Methylobacillus flagellatus KT: one gene and its partner. The protein of the gene in region 2 interacts with the protein of the main gene of each other region in a pairwise test. Links are inferred from orthologs where the notes say so. Each region holds a gene or a part of one and is shown on either strand. Other genes may lie near its edges.

Region 1 (3,310 bases), 2.0 Mb from region 2 along the record:
TTCGCTGGATGCGGTGCTTGGCTCTGTTTCAGTATCTATCGATTCCCCGTGGTCGATTTCAATAGTACCTGTCGGCTCTACTTCAGGAATAGTTGTTGGTTCCTCGATCGGCGTGATCTCTTCTGGCGCTGGTGAATCCGCTGTTTCGCTATCTGTGTCGCCGGAGATGAAGTGCGTCGCCGGAGGCAGGGCAGGGCTTGCCTCTTCCGCCTCAGGTGGTATGTGATCGGAAAAGGGTTCCTCGCTTGCGTCGCTGGGCGGCAAGGGTGCCAGGGTTTGTGGCTCCAGAATCTCGTAAATCCGCGAGCCGGCATTGAAGAGATGCTGGCATTGACCGCAACGCAGGTCGCCGCCATGGGCCGCCAGTTGTTCCGGCTTGACGTGGAACCGGGTGTCGCACGCTGGGCAGGAGGTCACTAGCCGCATATCAGGTGTTCACCTTCTGCTTCCTGTGAGCAGCACCCAGCTATCCATGAACACCGGCGCATCCATCTCGAACCATTCCTGGTAAATGGCACTGACCTGATCGGCTTGTTCGCGAAGGATGCCAGAAAGTGCAATCCTGCCGCCGGATCGTGCGGCCCGCGCCAATGCCGGCGCAAGGACGGAAAGGGCACTGGAAAGGATGTTGGCCACGACGATGTCAAACTGTCCGCCAGGCAGGTCGCTGGCCAGATAGAAGCTGGCATCCACCTGGTTCTGGTCCGCGTTGTAGACGCTGGATTGAATGGCCTGAGCATCAATGTCTACGCCGACGACCTTGCCGGCCCCCAGTTTTCGTGCTGCGATGGCGAGAATGCCGGAACCGCAGCCGTAATCCAGCACACTCGTGTCCGGCTTCACTGTGTCGGCAAGCCAGCTGAGGCATAAGTGGGTGGTCGGGTGGCTGCCAGTGCCAAACGCCAGGCCGGGATCCAGCACAATGTTGAGGCCATCCGGGTTAGGTGCATCATGCCAGGAAGGCACGATCCATAAATCATCCCGGATACGGATGGGCTCGAATTGCGACTGGGTCGCGCGCACCCAGTCCTGTTCGGCAATCGTTTCCGTGCTGTAACGGAAATCGGTAATGCCTGTGGCAGCACTCAGTTCCTCCAGCAGGGAGTCCAGGTCTGCGCTCTCATCCAGTAGTGCAGTGACGACATTCTGCTGCCAGATGCCAGGAGGTGGGTCGCCCGGTTCGCCGAAAATTGGCTGTTCGTCCGGTGTTTCGGCATTGGCATCCTCTATGCTTGCAGAGAGTGCGCCGAGCTCCATCAGGGTGTCGCTGAGGAGCTCGGCGTTGTCATCCCGGGCGTCTATTCTGAGTGAAATCCAGGCCATTACTTACTTGCTATACCCAGTTTTTGTTCCAGATAGTGGATGCTGGTGCCGCCTTGATGGAATGCTGTATCGGCAAGCAGTTCCTTGTGCAGGGCCACATTGGTTTTGATGCCTTCGATCACCATTTCCGATAAGGCGATCTGCATGCGTGCAATGGCCTGTTCACGCGTGTCGCCATAGGCGATCAGTTTGCCGATCATGGAGTCGTAGTTGGGTGGCACCATATAGCCTTGATACGCATGGGTGTCGACGCGGATGCCGGGGCCGCCGGGCATATGAAAGGTCGTGATGCGGCCGGGAGACGGCACGAAGTTGAAAGGGTCTTCCGCATTGATACGACACTCGATCGAGTGGCCGGTGATCTTGACATCCTTCTGCTTGATGCCGAGCTTTTTATTGGCTGCAATCAGAATTTGTTGCTGGACGATATCAATGCCGGTGACCATTTCCGTGACGGGATGCTCTACCTGCACGCGCGTGTTCATTTCGATGAAATAAAACTCGCCGTTTTCGTAAAGGAATTCGAAAGTGCCGGCGCCGCGGTAGTTGATGCGTTTGCAGGCCTCGGCACAGGCGGTGCCGATCTTCTCGCGCAATTGCGGCGAGATGCCGAAAGCAGGCGCCTCCTCCAGCACCTTTTGGTGGCGGCGTTGCATTGAGCAGTCGCGTTCACCCAGGTATATGGCGTTGCCATGCTGGTCTGCCAGTATCTGGATCTCGATATGGCGCGGCTGTTCAAGGAACTTCTCCATGTAGACCATGGGGTTGCCGAATGCGGCCTGGGCTTCCGCCTTGGTCATGCTGACGGCGTTGAGCAGTGCGGCTTCTGTATGCACCACACGCATGCCGCGGCCACCACCACCACCGGCTGCCTTGATGATGACGGGATAACCAATATCCTTGGCGATACGCAGGATTTCATCGTTATCGTCGCCCAAGGCCCCTTCGGAGCCGGGAACGCAGGGCACTCCTGCGGCTTTCATGGTGTCCTTGGCACTGACTTTATCGCCCATGAGGCGGATGGTCTCGGCGCGCGGACCGATGAATGTGAAGCCGCTCTGCTCTACGCGTTCTGCAAAATCGGCATTTTCGGAGAGAAAACCATAGCCAGGATGGATGGCTTCCGCATCCGTGACCTCAGCTGCACTGATGACGGCAGGAATGTTGAGATAGCTTTGGCTGGAAGGCGCTGGGCCGATGCATACGGATTCGTCGGCAAGCTTGACGTACTTGGCTTCGCGGTCAGCCTCTGAGTGGACGGCGACCGTTTTGATGCCAAGCTCTCGGCAGGCACGCTGAATGCGCAGCGCAATCTCGCCACGGTTGGCAATAAGGACTTTATCGAACATGAGGATATTTCCTAACCGATGATGAACAGCGGTTCACCATATTCAACGGGCTGGCCGTTCTCGACCAGAATTGCCTTGATCACGCCGGCCTTGTCTGCCTCGATTTCATTGAGGAGCTTCATCGCCTCGATGATGCAGAGGGTGTCGCCGGCGTTGACGGTACTGCCGACATCAACAAACGCCTTGGCATCTGGAGATGGCGCACGATAGAAAGTGCCTACCATGGGCGATTTCACCACATGGCCTTCGATAGCAGGAGCAGTGGCGGCCTCGGCAGCTGGTGCGGCAGGGGCTGCCTGGGGAGCGGCAGGCGCGGCAATGTAAGGCTGGGCAAATTGGACTGGCGCCTGGTTGTTGGGCAGGTGGCGCGAAATGCGCACTTTCTCCTCGCCTTCGGTGAGTTCCAGCTCGGATATGCCGGACTCTTCGACCAGGTCGATCAGTTTTTTCAGTTTGCGTAAATCCATGGTTAACCTCTAAGAAGTGTAAAGGGTGCCGGTCAGGCACGGCTAATGTGGTGGATGGCGTAGTCCAGCGCCATTAAATATCCACGTGCGCCCAGGCCGCTGATCACGCCGACTGCCAGGTCGGAGAAATACGAATGATGCCTGAAGGATTCGCGTGCGTAGATATTGGAA
Region 2 (3,888 bases):
TCCGGCTTTGTTCAATATATGTATCATCGTCATGACCCTCCGCTACTTGCCCCTGCGTGTGTCTATCGGATAACACCGAATTGGAAACACATACTGCCAGGCCCACGCCTGCGCCTCGCGCTGCGAAAGCGCTATAGACTCAACCTAAGCGGTTGTTTGGCCGCCACGACTTCAGAAGGCCACGGCAAGTCCTGCTGCAACACCTGCTGATATCAAGAACAGCAAAGCGGCCTTGATCGGGTTGTTTGTTGAAGCGGACACCTGCCGATTGACAGCCAAGTCACTCATGAAAAAGCAATCTCATCAACCCCTCTCTCTGCAGGATGACGCTGGCCATGAAGGAAAATTTAGCGCTGAATCCAGTCCACATCGGCATCTTTCGCGGGAATTAAATCATGTCGCACACATATGGCAGCACCTACCCTGTCAAGCAATCATAGCAATGAGCCATCTTCATGATGGCTGCCTGGACATGGCGACATTCCCAAAGCAAAGTGATCAGCCAAATCTTAGGCGGCCTAAACGATTATGTATAGCTTGGTGCCATTGAAATCATAGGAGGGCGCATCAAGTGAGATATTTCCCCATCTCATACGACGAGTCTATCTAAATATAATGTAGGCACAGTGGGGGTTTCTGCATGACCAAGTCGTTGAAGTTCGCCGCAGGGCGAAATATTGCAATGAAGACTCGGCCTCATGCCTACGATGACACGGTACGCTTCTACCGTGATGTGATTGGCTTTCGCCGGATTCTAGAATATCAACCGGCAGTGGCCTTTGAGTTTGGAGGCAATCACCCCACCTTTGGATAGATCGTATGCCGGGCTTGAGTCAAGCTGAAACTTGGCTTGAAGTACGTACCAATGATTTGGCCGCTGCGAAGGCTCATCTGGCATCTGCACAGGTAGTGCGCTGACGAGATAGAGCCTTTGCCAGACGGTTTCAATGTGCTCTGGATAGCTGGTCCTGCGTCTATTGTTCACCTAGTGCGCCAAGAAGAAGAATAATGCGGTGGGTCCCACCTGACAATTCATTGAAGCAAACGCCTCTTCGCGGCGCAGCTTAATTCAGGTTGGAGCTATAGGAAAGTCGTCAGTCAATCCGAGAATTCGTTACGGTGACGGGAGAGCTGCGCTCCTCGATGTGGAAGGTACTGTGGTCGGTGGTGTTGTCTTCATTCTTAACTTTGCAACACCAACCCGACCCCGAAATCAACACTCTCCGGTACGTAGGCCAGGAAGATCAACGCCGCTTGCTCGCATTGCGGGTAGCATTTATGCGCTGAAAATACGTGAGTCTATGGTACTGAATGCCGGACGCTTCCTCTCCGATATAGCCAAGCCGGCATTTCTACAGATAGCTATAGTTCTACTGTAACTGCGATACCGATACGGATTATTCCCTCGTTGCTCGTGTAGCGCCTTTCTTCAATCTCTTCAGGCCGATCTTGAATAACACTCACAACGTGGGCACGAGGGCATCGCTACATCAATGCGATTAAGATGGAAACACGCCGGTGGAAAGATACCGATCACCCCGATCACACACAATCGTCACGATCACGGCATTCTCCACACGCTTTGAGAGTTGCAATGCCGCATACAAGGCGCCGCCAGAGGAAATGCCGGCAAAGATGCCTTCTTCCTGCGCCAGCCTGCGCGTGGTTTTTTCCGCATTTTCCTGGTTGACGTACACCAGCTCGTCGATGCGCTTGGCATCATAAATTTTGGGCAGGTATTCTTCTGGCCATTTGCGGATGCCAGGAATCTGCGCGCCTTCTTCAGGCTGCACGCCGACGATGCGGATATCGCGGTTCTGCTCCTTGAGGTAGCGCGAGGTACCCATGATGGTGCCAGTCGTCCCCATGCTGGAGACGAAATGCGTGATCTTGCCTGCTGTGTCGCGCCAGATTTCCGGGCCAGTGCCTTCGTAATGCGCCAGCGGGTTGTCCTGGTTGGCGAACTGGTCAAGCACGATGCCCTCACCCTCCGCCTGCAGCTTGGTCGCCACGTCGCGCGCCAGTTCCATGCCGCCGTCGCGTGGCGTCAAGACTAGTTCGGCGCCGTAGGCCTTCATGCTTTGGCGGCGCTCCACGCTCTGGTTGTCCGGCATGACCAGCACCATTTTGTAACCACGCATCGCCGCCACCATGGCCAGTGCGATCCCGGTATTGCCGGACGTGGCCTCGATCAGGGTATCGCCGGGCTTGATGTCGCCGCGCGCTTCCGCGCGCTTGATCATGGAAAGCGCTGGCCGATCCTTGACCGAACCTGCCGGGTTGTTGCCTTCGAGCTTGAGCAAGATGGTGTTGCTGGTCTTGCCCGCCATGCGCTGCAGCTTGACCAGTGGGGTGTTGCCTACGAAATCATCCAGGGTTTTGTACATGTGGTTTCAATCAGTTGCTGGGCATGCCTGGCTGGCCTGCCCGGAATTCCAAATCAGGCTTTCTTGTGAAAAGCCAACAAGACGGCGAATAGGCCCAGGCCGACAAACGCGATCAGGGAAAGCTGCGGAATGGTCAGACCGAACAAGGTCCAGTCTATTGCCGAACATTCGCCGGTGCCCTTGAATATCAAGTCCAGGGCCTTTTTCAGCGGGAAGGTTTCCATGATGTAGTCAAAGCCCGCGCCGCACTCGGCCATCACCTTGTCCGGGTTGGCCTGGATCCAGATATGGCGTGCCGCGATGCCTATGCCGGTCGCGGCGGCGATGACGTGCAACAGGCCATACACCTTGCGCCCCACCCTGCCGGGGTTGTGCAGCGCGGCCAACAGGAACAATATCCCCAGCGCCATGAATGCAATCCGCTGGGAGATGCACAGTGGACAAGGCTCCAGGTTGTATTTCTGTTGCAGGAACAAGGCCAGGCCCACCAGCCCGAAACTGGCGACGAAACCAAGGAAATACCCGCGGCGCCCAGCAAACAGCTTATTGCACATAAACAAAGCCCCAGCACTTATAATGAAAGTCCCGCAATTGTAACGGATACATCCCGGTTAGCACCAATCCATGCTGCGATACCCGGGCCCGGCCGCCAAACAATCTTAATAGACATAAACCTATATAGCACAACCCCGATATGGTAGACCCTCAACGCATCCTCAGCGTCAGCGAACTCAACCGCATGGCGCGCGAACTACTGGAAACCAGCTTCCCCTTGTTCTGGATCAGTGGCGAAATCTCCAACCTGACCCGGGCGGCCTCGGGGCATTGGTATTTCTCGCTCAAAGATCAGGGTGCCCAGGTGCGCTGCGTGATGTTCCGCAGCCGCAATGCCTACCTGGACTGGTCGCCACGCGAGGGCGACAAGGTTGAGGCGCGGGCCGTGGTCACGCTTTACGAAGCCAGGGGCGACTTCCAGCTTACCATCGAGTTCCTGCAGCGCGCAGGCCTGGGCAACCTGTTCGAAGCCTACGAGAAGCTCAAGAACCAGCTCGCCGCCGAAGGCCTGTTCGCCGCAGAGCATAAGATTGCCATTCCCGCACACCCACGCCAGATCGGCATTGTCACCTCGCCCGACGCTGCCGCCTTGCGCGATGTGCTCACCACCCTGCGCCGCCGCATGCCTGCGGTCAATGTCATCATCTACCCCACGCCAGTGCAGGGTAAGGGCGCGGCCAAACTGATTGCCGACGCCATCCGCACCGCCGACCAGCGCGCGGAATGCGACGTGCTCATCGTGTGCCGGGGCGGCGGTAGCATCGAAGACTTATGGCAGTTCAACGAGGAAATCGTCGCGCGCGCCATCCATGTCTGCACCTTGCCGGTCATCAGCGCCGTCGGCCATGAGACCGACTTCACGATCGCGGACTTCGTCGCCGACGTGCGTGCGCCCACCCCCACTGCCGCTGCTGAATTGACTACCCCTGACCGCAGCAGCCTGCTC

What was found. The genes of interacting proteins can lie anywhere in the genome.
Region 1: the proteins of cysM (region 2) and accC interact in binary tests that used the Escherichia coli proteins (3 or more experiments, as listed by UniProt). The link is inferred for Methylobacillus flagellatus KT from one-to-one orthologs.

Annotation. Positions count from the first base shown.
Region 1 is NC_007947.1:23,263-26,572, forward strand. Bases 498-3,310 are described here. They hold accC (acetyl-CoA carboxylase biotin carboxylase subunit), read right to left. Parts: upstream 2,673-3,310; coding sequence 1,323-2,672; downstream 498-1,322. Other genes in these bases: prmA (50S ribosomal protein L11 methyltransferase), read right to left, coding at 498-1,323; accB (acetyl-CoA carboxylase biotin carboxyl carrier protein), read right to left, coding at 2,684-3,139; aroQ (type II 3-dehydroquinate dehydratase), read right to left, coding at 3,172-3,310. Also shown: MFLA_RS00105 (zinc-ribbon and DUF3426 domain-containing protein), read right to left, coding at 1-426; more of prmA, read right to left, coding at 436-497. UniProt on the Escherichia coli protein: This protein is a component of the acetyl coenzyme A carboxylase complex; first, biotin carboxylase catalyzes the carboxylation of the carrier protein and then the transcarboxylase transfers the carboxyl group to form malonyl-CoA.
Region 2 is NC_007947.1:1,998,928-2,002,815, forward strand. Bases 444-3,336 are described here. They hold cysM (cysteine synthase CysM), read right to left. Parts: upstream 2,388-3,336; coding sequence 1,500-2,387; downstream 444-1,499. Other genes in these bases: MFLA_RS09520 (disulfide bond formation protein B), read right to left, coding at 2,441-2,941; xseA (exodeoxyribonuclease VII large subunit), read left to right, coding at 3,082-3,336. In the rest of the region: more of xseA, read left to right, coding at 3,337-3,888. UniProt on the Escherichia coli protein: Two cysteine synthase enzymes are found. Both catalyze the same reaction. Cysteine synthase B can also use thiosulfate in place of sulfide to give cysteine thiosulfonate as a product.